Flavivirga eckloniae: one gene and its partner. The protein of the gene in region 1 interacts with the protein of each later gene in a pairwise test. Links are inferred from orthologs where the notes say so. Each region holds a gene or a part of one and is shown on either strand. Other genes may lie near its edges.

Region 1 (7,145 bases):
AATATAGATTTAACAGGAAACCCTTTTCTTCAAGATAGTAATTAAGAGATAAGAATTATTGATTATCATCATTTTCACTTATATACTTCTTAATGATGACAATATTTATTAAAAATTTGTATTTAATTCTCCATTTCTAATTTTCATGTACCCGTTGGTGGATCGTGTCCCTTAACTAGCTGCGTGGTCAGAACCTGTTGTACCTCCTCTTAAAACAAAAAACTTTTCCTACGTAAGCACAATATTAATTTTGTAATAATGTTTATAGGGTGCCACATACGTTTATACAAAAAAATAAACTAAATCGGTTGTCAAAAACTTTTTAAAGTTACTTTTGCATTTAATAAAGCCTATTAATTAGCCTCAATTAAAAGTTTATTTGCCATGTACAAAAAACATATTATCATAAAAAGTATCTTTTTTTTAATTTGTGTTTGTTTTACTGCTTGTAATAATGATGATCAAATTATTGATGCTGGTGCTAACATACCTCTTTCAGATAAAGAAGTCCTGATTGCCATATACAATGCAAATCCTGATAACAATTTAAATTGGGATATTACCAAAAGTATTTCCTCCTGGCAAGGTGTACAAGTTAGAGATGGCAAAGTGGTAGGGTTATCTTTAGCTGGAAAAAATCCTGATTTTAGTCTTCCTATTATCATAGATAATAATCCTATATCAAGTACTTCTGAGCCATCTGATTTATCAGAAATTTCAATAAGTAATATTCCTGAAGAAATAGGTTCCTTAACCAATTTAGAGTGGGTTCATTTTTCATATATAGACATAAAAGGGCTTCCAGAAACAATAAAGAGCCTGCAAAATTTAAAAAGCCTAGAAATAGAAGGCACTAAAATTACTGAGATACCAAAATTTATTTATAGTTTAAGTAACTTAGAAAACTTAAGTTTATTAAATACCAAAATTAAATCAATAGACCCTGGCATAGGTAACTTAAGTAAGCTTAAATATTTATTTTTAGAGGCTAATGAGCTAAACAAAATCCCTGTAACTATTGGAAAACTTACACAGCTAGAGTATCTTTCTTTAGAAAATAATCAGTTAAACGAAATTCCCAAGTCTATAGGAAACCTAAAATATTTAAGAGGACTATACTTAGATAATAACCTATTGAGTAGTATACCTGAATCGATATCAAAATTAGTTGATTTGGAATCACTGGACTTGGAGAACAACCAGTTGCGTAGTATACCCGAATCGATATCAAAATTAGTTAATTTGGAATCACTAGACTTGGACAACAACCTATTGAGCAGTATGCCTGAATCGATATCAAAACTAGTCAACTTAAACTTACTAAGCATGGATAATAACCAGTTGAGCAATATACCTGAATCTTTTTTTTCTAATCCTTTTTCAAACCTTTTTAGAGTAAGTATAAATAACAATCAATTAAAGGAACTGCCAGAAGGAATAGGAGAAATTAAAATGCTAGACGTTTTGGAGTTTTCAGGAAATCAAATTACTAAATTACCAAAAGGAATAGGAGAAATTGAAACACTAAAAGTTTTGGAATTGTCAGGAAACCAAATTACTGAACTACCAAAAGAAATTGGACGGCTTAAGCAATTAAAAACATTAGATTTATCTCGAAACCAATTACATACACTGCCTCAAGAAATAGAGCAATTATCATCGCTATTAACTATCAATTTAAGCTTTAATCAGTTTACTAGTTTTCCTAAAGAGTTAGATAAATTCACTAATGGAGATGTTGATGTAGATTTAACAGGAAACCCTTTTAAACCAATTAAGAATTAAAACTACCTCAATATATATCTTTGTATTCTATTATGGGGATTAGAATATAGTGACCATCTTACTAGAATTTTTACAATGTGTGATCTATAAACTTTAGTATCCTTCCTACAGTACTTCTTTCTTTTGACGAAATTATAACGCAATAAAAAGTGATTTCTAGTGAATTGTTTCGAATTCAACTGAAAACAAAAAAAGCATACTTACAAATTCAAGCAAGCTTGATTTGACGTACACTTTTTTGTTTATTTGTGACCGCGGAGGGATTCGAACCCCCAACCCTCAGAGCCGAAATCTGATATTCTATCCAATTGAACTACGCAGCCATAAATCCCTGCAAAAGCAGGGATCTCTATATTTTAAATTGTCATTTTAAATTATAAAACATTGCTTTATCTAGTGAATTCTTGCCTTTTACCGAAACAAGTTCGGCACATGCCGCAGGAATAACAAGCAATTACATAAAACTTAAGACAATTTAGCCTTTACAATATTAGAAATGGTTTTACCATCTGCTTTACCAGCTAATTCCTTGCTAACAATACCCATAACCTTACCCATATCCTTCATACCTTCTGCTCCTACTTTATCTATGGTTGCAACAACAACTTTCTCAATATCCTCTTCGCTTAGGGCTTCAGGTAAAAACTGAGCAATAATATCTGCTTCTGCTAATTCCGGAGCAGCTAAATCTTCACGACCTTGTTCCGTATAAACAGCAGCACTATCTCGTCGTTGTTTTACTTGTTTTTGAAGTATTTTAAGCTCTTGTTCTTCAGTTAAATCTTCTTTAGCACCACTTTCTGTTTGTGCTAACAAAATAGCAGACTTTACGGCACGTAGAGCTGTTAAAGCTGTTTGATCTTTTGCCTTCATTGCTTCTTTTAAAGCAGACATAACATCTTGTTGTAAACTCATGGTAAATTTTATTTGAATGCGAAGATATGAAAAAGTGGGCAGTCTTCAGTAATAGGTTTTCAGTAAAAAAACATATTTTACAATGAAAAAAACAGACCTAATACTTCAAAAGAAAACCCGAAAACTTGAGGGAAGCTTTTCGGGTTCATAACTAAGTAAGGCCAGTATACTTTTTAGTCCACGTTATCGTGTAAAAACGAATTATTACTTCTTAGTTGTATGTCGTCGTTATCATCCAAACCAATACTGGTTCTCGACATATCAGTTTCGGAAGAGTGTTTAGCCTCATCTAAATTAACACCTTGACGTTTGTATGCAGGCACTTTTTCTATATCATCAATTTTAGCATTGTTGAATTTATAATTAAAGTCCTTCATTTTACGTCTGCGCTCTTCTGCGCGTTCTTTAAGCAGCTCCGAAATCGGGCTGTTCAATGGATCTACTTCTTCTGTTATTTCTTCTTTTACAGCAGGTTCTTCTTCCGTTACCTTCTTTTCAAATACAATATCATTGTCTATTTCCTCTAAAACCTCATTAGACTCTGGTTGTTTTTTGTTCATTGAAGATTCAACCTCAACATAGTCATCCAGCGCATAACGAATGTCTCCGTCTTCATTAGTTTCTGTAACAGGAATAAGCTCTACATAATCATTTACCGGTATCTTTTTTATATCATCGTCAATTAATTGATGCGATATGACATCTTCCTTGTTCTTTTCTTCTTCCGCCTCCTTTTCTTTGTTACCCGATGAAAGCGGTAAATCGAAGGTTAAGGTAATTTGTTGCTCTTCTTCTATATAATCTGAAATAATCTCCACATCAGTTATATCTTCAACATCATCAGACATTCGTGTAACTGGTTTTATGATAAAATCGTCGTCATCTTCTTCAATTTTAGCAGCTACCTCATCATATACCACATTAATATTTTTAATAATTTCTGTGGTTGGTATTAAGTCTATATTCTCATTAATTGACTCAACTGGTTTTTGTTTATTTATTGGTCGCTTTTCAAATTGAGGCTCCTCAGCTTCTTCTGTTTCTAAATCTAAAGTATGACGTACAATAGGCTCCTCCTTTTTCTCTTCCAGTTCAATTGTGGGAGCAATAATTACTGGCTCTTTTTCTTTAGTATTCACATCTTGTTCCTCACTAAGCGAATGCACCACTTTTTTAGTTTCTGTATTAGAAATCTCGTTTTGCTGTTCAAGATTAAAACCCGTAGCGATAATAGTTACTGCTATAGATTCTTCTAAGGCTTCATCTTCTCCAACTCCCATAATAATGTTCGCACCATGTCCAGCTTCTGTTTGAATATGGTCATTAATTTCTCCTATCTCATCAATAGTAATTTCATGAGATCCAGAAACAATTAATAATAAAACATTCTTTGCCCCAGTAATTTTATTATCGTTTAGTAACGGAGAATCTAGCGCTTTACGAATCGCATCTTGAGCACGGTTTTGACCTGATGCTAGGGCAGATCCCATAATGGCAGTTCCACTATTACTCAATACGGTTTTAGCGTCACGTAAATCAATATTTTGTGTGTAGTGATGTGTAATAACTTCGGCTATACCACGAGCAGCGGTTGATAATACTTCGTCGGCTTTAGAGAATCCTGCTTTAAAACCAAGATTACCATAAACCTCACGAAGTTTATTGTTATTTATTACAATTAAAGAATCTACAACATCTCTTAACTTTTCAATCCCTTTTTGGGATTGCTCAATACGCATTCTACCTTCAAACTGAAATGGCATAGTTACAATACCTACGGTTAGGATTTCTTTTTCTCTAGCCATTTTGGCAATAATCGGTGCAGCTCCGGTACCAGTACCACCGCCCATTCCTGCGGTAATAAATACCATCTTGGTATTGCAATCCAACATTTGCGAAATATCATCAAAACTTTCAACTGCAGATTGCTCTCCAATATCTGGATTTGCTCCTGCTCCTAACCCTTCAGTAAGGTTAACCCCTAATTGAATCTTGTTAGGAACACCACTATTTTGTAGTGCTTGCGCATCGGTATTACATATGTAAAAATCAACACCCTTAATACCTTGTTGGAACATATGATTAATGGCATTGCTGCCACCTCCTCCAACGCCAATAACTTTAATAACATTTGATTGATTTTTAGGCAAATCAAATGAAATACTTTCGAATTCTTCTTTGCTGCTCATAAATTCTATTTTACTGAGGTTTTATACTTTATTTTTTTATTCAATGGATTTATTATACTATCTCGCTAGGTCATTAAAACTGGTTAGCAAACAGTTTTAATGCTTTAGCTACTTATTCTGCGTTATCTAAAAAATCTTTAACGCGCTCTGTTAATTTATCTAGAAAAGAACGTCGTTCTTTTATAGGTTTTTCTTGAACTTCTTCTGCAGATTGATCCTCTTCTTTTTCATTCTCAATCTCGATTTCTTCTAGCTTTTTCCTGTCTTGTCGTTTTAGGCCGTCTAAAACCAATCCTACAGCAGTGGCATACAACGGACTTGTTATATCGCCATCACTATCTCCCGCTAAATGCTCATTTGGATACCCTATTCTGGTATCCATTCCGGTTATATATTCTACTAATTGTTTTAAATGTTTTAACTGACTACCTCCACCAGTTAATACAATACCGGCTATTAATTTTTTCTTTTGTTCTTCGTGTCCGTAATTCTTAATTTCAACATATACCTGTTCAATAATTTCAACAACACGCGCATGAATTATTTTTGAGAGATTTTTTAATGTAATTTCTTTTGGTTCTCTACCTCGCAAACCTGGTATGGACACTATTTCGTTATCCTTATTTTCCCCCGGCCATGCAGAACCAAATTTTATTTTTAATAATTCGGCTTGTTTTTCAATAATGGAACAGCCTTCTTTTATATCTTCTGTAATCACGTTACCTCCAAAAGGAATTACAGCGGTATGACGAATAATACCGTCTCTAAAAATGGCCAAGTCTGTTGTACCACCTCCTATGTCGATAAGCGCTACACCTGCTTCTTTTTCTTCTTGACTTAAAACTGCATTGGCAGAAGCCAACGGCTCTAACGTAATACCTTCTAAGTTTAAACCCGCACTTTGTACACAACGCCCAATATTCCGAATAGAAGATACCTGTCCCACAACAACATGAAAATTGGCCTCTAAACGGCCGCCATACATGCCTATAGGTTCTTTTATTTCTGCTTGCCCATCTACTTTATATTCTTGAGGCAATACATGAATAATTTCTTCACCAGGCAACATAACTAGCTTATGTACCTGATTTATTAATCTATCTATATCCTCATCATCTATAACATGCTCAGAGTTGGGTCTTGTTATATAATCGCTGTGTTGTAAACTTCTTATGTGCTGTCCTGCTATACCAACGGTTACACCTTTTATTTTCATTTCGGCAGATGCTTCTGCTTCTTGAACGGCTTGTTGTATAGACTGAATTGTTTGTGTAATATTATTTACGACACCACGGTGCACACCTAAGCTTTTAGATTTGCCTATTCCTAAAATTTCAACTTTGCCGTATTCATTTTTACGACCAATCATGGCCACAATCTTTGTGGTTCCTATATCTAATCCTACTGCTAAATTATGCTCCATGGCTTATCTTTTGGTACATATTACTTGGTTGTCAAACTGCAAATTGATTTTGCTATAATTATTAAATGTTTTCTCTTTTAGATTTTTTTGATAAAACGCCTTTAAATTATTAATCTTCTTATCTAAAAAACTCACATCGCCTAATTGTACTATAAAAGGGCATTGTCTTAATTTTAAATAAAGACTTTTGTTCCTACTTTGATGAATTTCTATGACATGCTTTTTTAAGAATTCATCGTTTCTAATTTTTTTTGCAACCTTATAGATACTTTTTAATTTATTCTTTTCTACATACCCAGTTACCAATGGTACTCTAGCTGAATAATTAGTAGACAAAGGCATATATAAACCTTCGCCATCAATATAATAAGAGGCATTTGTACTCACGCGCGCAATAGGGGTTCTTTGTTCTATTTCAGCATTAAGTGTACCATTTACAGCAAGATACACTTCTGCCTTTTTTATCATCGGATTAGATTTTAGAGCATTTTCTAGGTTATTCAAATCTAAAGTTTCTTTAGGTACATTTTTAACACCGCCATAATTTTGTATTAACAATTTACTAACAGCTTCGTTAGTAACGTAAAGGCTATTTTCTCCTATAAATTTAACCTTGGGATCCGAAATCTTTCTAAGAGCATTTCTTTGAGACGCAAAAGCGAACAAAAAAATCACTAACCCTAATAAAACGGTCATCTTTATGTAATTCCAATTAATTCGCAATGGTTAATTCTTTTTTAATATATTTTACTTGTTCTCCTATATCTCCTGCTCCAATAGTTAATACTATTTTCGCATTACTACGGTGTATAGCTGGCAGTAGCTCTTTTTTA
Region 2 (6,978 bases), 300 kb from region 1 along the record:
CAAATTGCAATTTAGTTTGCGCGTTTATTTTAAAGGGCTCTCCAGAATAGGGCTTCGCATATTCGTCTTCTAAACTATGCTTTAAAAGCCATTCTTCTAAATCTTTTCTGGTAATATGTCCTTTTATGTGTTTTTCTATAAGTAAACTGGCTACTTTACCTGCAAAACGACTTCCCCAATATCCGTTTTCAACAAAAACGGCAATAGCTATTTTTGGGTCATCTTTTGGTGCGAAAGCAACAAAAATGGAATGATCTGTTAGGTCGGTTTTTACACTATCTATAATAGCATAGTTTTGAACAGTTCCTGTTTTTCCACAAATCTCTATGTCTTTTACTTGTAACGAGGCAGCTGTTCCTTTTTTGTAAACCTGTAGCATACCTTCTATAACAGGTTCAAAATGCTCCTTGTCAATACTTGTATATTTAGGTTTTGTGAATTTTTCAGGTAAAGTTTTATCTTCAATAGATTTAATTATATGTGGTGTATAATAATGACCTCTATTGGCAATAGCAGCAATCATATTGGCTAATTGAATGGGGGTAGTGGCAACTTCACCTTGTCCGATAGCGTTAGATATGGTATATGTAGAATAAAACGTTTTTGGATATACGCGTTTGTAATAAGCTCTATCTGGAATTCTACCTTTTTGTCCAACAAATAAATCGTTGTTTAAAAAATTGCCCAGTCCGAAACTTTTGGCATGCTTGCTCCAAGTATCAATACCTGTTGAAGCACTACCGCTTTTATCTAAAATTTTTCTGTAAACAGTCGAAAAATAGGCGTTGCAAGACTCCTGTATTCCTGTAATTAGATTATTGCGCCTGCCAATGTAGCAATGGCATTTCATAAAACGATTACCATATTTATATCCTGCATAACAAGTAACAGTTTCGTTGGGTATTATAACGCCTTCCTGTAAACCAATCAAGGCGTTCATTAATTTAAAAGGAGAGCCAGGCTCGTAAACACCTTGTATACTTCTGTTAAATAATGGATTTGATATGGAATCTCTAAGCTTGATGAAATTTTTTGAGCGTTCTCTTCCTACTAGAAGATTAGGATCGTAGGTTGGGGCGGCCACCATGGCCAGTATTTCTCCCGAAGATGGTTCGATAGCTATAACGCCACCACGTTTATTTTGCATAAGGAGTTCGCCATATTCCTGTAGTTTAGCATCAATGGTAATAGTAATGTCTTTTCCTTGTTCTGGAATGGTGTCGAACTCACCTTCTTTGTATGGACCAATATTTCTATTAAACCTGTCTTTTTGAATAAACTTAATGCCCTTCACACCTCGAAGAATTTTTTCATAAGAAGCCTCAATACCCTGTTTACCTTTTAAATCACCCATTTTGTAATAGGGGTCTTTTTTTATATCGCTGGTATTTACCTCTCCAATATCTCCCAAAACATTAGCTCCGATACTTCTTTGGTAATGTCTTAGTGATCTTTTCTGGATATAAAAACCTTCAAACTTCCGCATTTTTTCTTGCAAAGCAGCATAATCTTCTTTTGATAATTGGGATAGAAAAACAGACGGTAATCTGGGAGAATAGCGTCTTGCTCTATTATATGTTTTTATAAATTGCTCTTTATCAATTTTTAATAGCGAACAAAATTCGAGCGTATCTAATGGTTCTACTTCGCGAGGAATTACCATGACATCGTAAGATGGTTGGTTGGCTACCAAAAGTTCGCCATTTCTGTCGTAAATAAAACCTCTTTTCGGATAATCGTATACTTTTCTAATAGCATTGTCTTCAAACAAATCATGTTCGTTTGAAGTATATATTTGAAGGTAAAAGAGTCTTGATAAAAATAAAAAACCAACAAATATTATTGAAAAGAATAGTAAAAACTGTCTCATTTAGGTTGTCGACTAAAAATAATAGTTATTGTCATACACAATAATATAGTAAATATACTTGAGAATAACGTTTTTTGAAGCACGAAAATTATTCTTGGCAGGCTAAATATTTCCAAAGAGAATAATATGATGTGATGCAATATAACCAGTAGTGTTATATAAGTGATTTTAGAACCAAATTCTACAACACTAAATTTTATATTGTGGTGTTCGTACATTGTTCCAAAAGAAAATTTTAATACAACCGGTCTTACATAAGCTATAAACACACAGGCTGCCGCATGAATACCTCCGGAGTCTAAAAACATATCGATTATTAAACCCAATAGGAATCCGGATAAAATAATTAATGCACGATTGCTCTTTACTGGAAATAGAATGATAAATAAAATGTATGGATAAGGGTTTATATAGCCAAAGAAGTTAATGTTATTGAGCATTAAAACCTGTATTAATATTAATACTACAAAACGGATGCTATTAATGGAAAGTATATTATTCATTTAGCAAATTAGTAACCTCAGGTTTGTTAATGTTTTCTATAATATACACATGCTCCAGATTGGTCATGTCGTTAAAAAGTTGCACATTGATCTCATAATAGTTTTCGGCAGCATCAAGCTTGTAGTTTTTAACGGTGCCTATTTCTATGTCTTTAGGGAATATTGAGGAACGTCCGGAAGTAACAATAGTATCCCCAACTAAAACATTAGCTATTTTTGGAATATCTGTAAGTTGTACTACCGCCGGATTTTTAGCATCCCATGTCAATGTACCGTAATGGTTCGTTTTCTTTAATTGCGAACTTATAGAACTGGTTGTGTTTAAAATGGAAACTACCGTAGCATAATTACCACTTGTTTTATCTACAATACCTACTATTCCGTGAGTGGTTACAACACCAAAATCTTGTTTTATACTGTCGTTTGTTCCTTTATTGATTAAAAGATAATTATCGGTTGCAGAATAGTTGTTTCGAATAACCCGTGCGTTAGAAAAATAGTATGGTTTAAGACTATCTGTATCTTGTGTTGTTGTGCTATTCTTTAAATTGTATAAAAGCGATTTTAGACGTTTGTTTTCTTCCGATAAGAGCGTATTCTGAGATTTTAAATTAAAATATGTGCTTATACTATTTGCAGTATTAAGGATACTACCGGATAAGAAATTAGCAGAATTGATAAACTTACTCCTATGATAAGAATGTGATTGAATTGTAAACAGAATTGAAATAGAAAACAGCAGCAAAAACAACAAAAAGTTTTTATTTCTTATTATGAAATTAATAATCTGTTGCATGACTTATTCGGGTGTCTCTATTTTATCAATACATTTTTGTATTTAGGTAAATTTTTAAGAGTAATACCAGTACCTCGAACTACAGCACGTAATGGGTCTTCGGCAATATAAACCGGAAGATCTGTTTTTTGAGATAAACGTTTATCTAAACCTCGTAGCATAGAACCACCACCAGCTAAATAAATACCGGTGTTGTATATATCTGCAGCTAATTCTGGAGGAGTTTGAGATAAAGTTTCCATAACGGCATCTTCAATTCTCAGGATAGATTTATCTAATGCTTTAGCAATTTCTCTGTGCGAAATGGATACTTGTTTTGGTTTACCGGTTAATAAATCACGTCCTTGAACGCTCATATCTTCTGGTGGTAACTCAAGATCTTCGGTAGCAGCACCGATTTGTATTTTTATTTTTTCTGCAGTACGCTCCCCAACATATAGGTTGTGTTGTGTACGCATGTAGTAAACGATATCATTCGTGAAAACATCACCCGCAATTTTAACAGACTTATCACATACAATTCCCCCAAGAGCAATTACTGCGATTTCCGTAGTACCACCTCCTATGTCCACAACCATATTTCCTTTAGGTTGCATAATGTCTACGCCAATACCAATAGCGGCAGCCATAGGTTCGTGTATTAAATAAACTTCTTTACCATTTACACGTTCTGCACTTTCTTTTACCGCACGCATTTCTACTTCTGTAATTCCAGATGGGATACAGATAACCATACGAAGTGCTGGTGTAAAGAATTTCTTTTTTAAAGCCGGTATGTTTTTAATAAACATACTTATCATTTGCTCAGACGCATCAAAATCTGCTATTACCCCATCTTTTAATGGACGAATGGTTTTTATGTTTTCATGCGTTTTACCCTGCATTAAACTGGCTTGTTGACCAACTGCAATAATTTTACCTGAAATTCTATCACGTGCAACAATGGAAGGTGAATCTACAACTACCTTGTCGTTATGAATAATAAGTGTGTTTGCAGTACCTAAATCGATTGCAATCTCTTCGGTTAGGAAGTCAAAAAAGCCCATGCGCTATTAATAATTTTAAGTGGTTTAAAAAACGAATTCCGTAAATGTAATAAAAGTTGATAAATATATGGGTTTTAAGTGTATTCAAATTTTACTAAAAAATACTATAAGTTAGTTATACGCTTTTTATTGATTTTTAGATGTCTAAAAAAGTATATTTTTTAATGTTTAAAATGACGTGTACCCGTAAATACCATAGCCAAGTTGTTTTCGTTACAATAATCGATACTTAACTGATCTTTTATTGAGCCTCCTGGCTGGATAACTGCAGTTACACCGGCCTTTTTTGCGATTTCCACACAGTCTGGGAAAGGGAAAAAAGCATCACTTGCCATAGCAGCACCATTTAAGTCAAAGTTAAATGTACCCGCTTTATGTATGGCTTGCTCCAGTGCATCAACACGACTTGTTTGTCCTGTTCCGCTAGCACAAAGTTGCTTGTTTTTAGCTAGTACAATGGTGTTGGATTTTGTGTGCTTACAAATTTTCGAAGCAAAAATTAAATCTTCAATTTCGCTATCGGTAGGATTCGAATTGGTAACATTGGTTAAACCTTCTACGGTATCTGTAATGTTATTTCTGTCTTGTAGTAACACACCGTTTAAGCAACTTCTAACATTCATTTTAGGTAATTCTATGTCGTGAAGTTGTAACATGATTCTATTCTTTTTGCCTTGAAGAATGGTTAAAGCTTCTGCCGAAAAGGAAGGCGCAATAACAACTTCGCAGAATAACTTGTGAATCTCTTCTGCTGTAGCTACATCAATTTCGGTATTACTAATTAAAACCCCTCCAAAAGCCGAAACAGGATCACCTGCTAAAGCATCAAGGTAAGCTTGGTGTAAAGTGTCGCGTTGTGCCAAACCACAAGCGTTATTATGTTTTAAAATAGCAAAAGTTGGCGCATCGTTTTTAAATTCGAGCATTAAATTTACAGCAGCATCAACATCTAAAAGATTATTATAACTTAATTCTTTACCATGAAGTTTTGTGAATAGCTCATCAAAGTTTCCAAAGAAGAACCCTTTTTGATGTGGGTTTTCACCGTAACGCAATACTTTTCCTTTTGTTTCGCTAATTTTTAAGGCAGCTTCATTATGGTCTTTGTTGAAATAGTTAAAAATAGCTGTATCGTAGTGCGAGGAAACATTAAAAGCTTTACCTGCAAAACGTTTTCTGTCTTCTTCAGAAATCGTTCCGTTATTTTCAGAAATAAGTTCTAAAAACTCAGCATAATCATCAACAGACGATACACAAATTACATCGGCATAATTTTTAGCAGCAGCGCGAATTAATGAAATACCACCTATGTCTATTTTTTCAATAATATCTTGATTATTGGCACCAGAAGCAACTGTTTTTTCGAATGGGTATAAATCAACTATAACCACGTCGATTTGAGGGATTTTATACTCTGCCAATTCTGCTACATCACCATCGTGGCTTTGTCTGTTTAAAATACCTCCAAAAACTTTAGGGTGTAATGTTTTTACACGACCACCAAGAATTGAAGGGTAAGAAGTAACATCTTCAACAGGAACAACGTCTACACCTAAATCATTTATAAATTTTTGAGTACCACCAGTAGAGTATATGGTAACACCTTGTTCATCTAATTTTTTTACAATAGGTTCTAATCCGTCTTTACTAAATACCGAGATTAATGCAGATTTAATGTTTTTTTCGTTGCTCATGCTAGTTTTTGTCTTTTTAGTTCCCTGCTAGGCGGGGGTTGAAACTTTTGCTGTTTTTCAATGAGTTACATTGAATTTGTAAATAAAATGCAAAAGTAATTATTTCAACTAAAATAATGCCTTAAGAATGCCTAAAAAGAGCGTGTTTTTTTAACTAAAAAGAGAAGTTGTTAACAAGGGGCTGTTGAATTTCAAATTTCGAGTTTAAGGTTTCGGGTTTCGGTGAGGTTGAAGATCGAAGACCGGAGAGTGATGACCGAAGATCGAAGACGGGAGGTTTTGGACGGAAGTTAGAGCATGTTTACTAATAAGTGTATGTGTGTTTAGTTTTAAGTAAACTTTAGAGAATGAAAATTAAGTTTAGTGATTGGAATTGTTTAGAAGACCGGAGACTGATGACTGAAGACGGGAGATTGTGAACCGAAGTTAGAGCAGATTATCTTGGTGTTTATTAATAAGTATATTGTATTTAATTTTAAATAAACTTTAAAAAATAAAAATTAAGTTCTCTGGTTAGAATTGTTTTAAAGACTGCCCACTGCCCACTGAATACTGAATATTGAATACTGAATATTGAATACTGATCACTGCATACTAGTTACTACAAACTAAACACTAAATTTAAAACTTTACGAAAGTATAGTCGCCACCTTGGCACAAACAAACTCTAAAAAGCGTTCATCTGCTTCAGTAAAGGGATCGGGTGTGTTAGAATCGATATCAATCTGACCAATATTCTCACCATTTACAAAAATTGGAATAACAATTTCGGCTTTAACGGTAATGCTACAAGCTATATAGTTATCTTGAGCAGCGACGTCTGGAACCACGAAATTTTCGTTGCTAACAGCTACCTGTCCGCAAATACCTTTTCCAAAAGGGATTACCGTATGATCTGTAGGTTCTCCTACATAAGGGCCTAAGTGTAATTCTTCCTTATCGCCATTTCTAAAATAAAACCCCACCCAGTTGTAATATGCTATATGGGCTTCAAGTAGTTCGCAAATATTTAAAAGGCGTTCGTCTACTGTTTTTTCTGTGTTTAAAACAATAGTTTCTACCTGAGGTT

What was found.
Region 2: the proteins of ftsA (region 1) and C1H87_RS08635 interact in binary tests that used the Escherichia coli proteins (3 or more experiments, as listed by UniProt). The link is inferred for Flavivirga eckloniae from one-to-one orthologs.

The regions. Positions count from the first base shown.
Region 1 is NZ_CP025791.1:1,793,820-1,800,964, forward strand. Bases 4,158-7,145 are described here. They hold ftsA (cell division protein FtsA), read right to left. Parts: upstream 6,313-7,145; coding sequence 5,002-6,312; downstream 4,158-5,001. Other genes in these bases: ftsZ (cell division protein FtsZ), read right to left, coding at 4,158-4,889; C1H87_RS07475 (cell division protein FtsQ/DivIB), read right to left, coding at 6,316-7,008; murC (UDP-N-acetylmuramate--L-alanine ligase), read right to left, coding at 7,025-7,145. In the rest of the region: C1H87_RS07445 (leucine-rich repeat domain-containing protein), read left to right, coding at 1-45; C1H87_RS07450 (leucine-rich repeat domain-containing protein), read left to right, coding at 385-1,785; C1H87_RS07460 (GatB/YqeY domain-containing protein), read right to left, coding at 2,251-2,700; more of ftsZ, read right to left, coding at 2,874-4,157. UniProt on the Escherichia coli protein: Essential cell division protein that assists in the assembly of the Z ring. May serve as the principal membrane anchor for the Z ring.
Region 2 is NZ_CP025791.1:2,098,226-2,105,203, reverse strand. Bases 2,202-5,022 are described here. They hold C1H87_RS08635 (rod shape-determining protein), read right to left. Parts: upstream 4,216-5,022; coding sequence 3,187-4,215; downstream 2,202-3,186. Other genes in these bases: purH (bifunctional phosphoribosylaminoimidazolecarboxamide formyltransferase/IMP cyclohydrolase), read right to left, coding at 4,377-5,022; mreC (rod shape-determining protein MreC), read right to left, coding at 2,366-3,169; mreD (rod shape-determining protein MreD), read right to left, coding at 2,202-2,373. Also shown: mrdA (penicillin-binding protein 2), read right to left, coding at 1-1,870; more of mreD, read right to left, coding at 1,867-2,201; more of purH, read right to left, coding at 5,023-5,909; C1H87_RS08625 (GAF domain-containing protein), read right to left, coding at 6,539-6,978. UniProt on the Escherichia coli protein: Forms membrane-associated dynamic filaments that are essential for cell shape determination. Acts by regulating cell wall synthesis and cell elongation, and thus cell shape.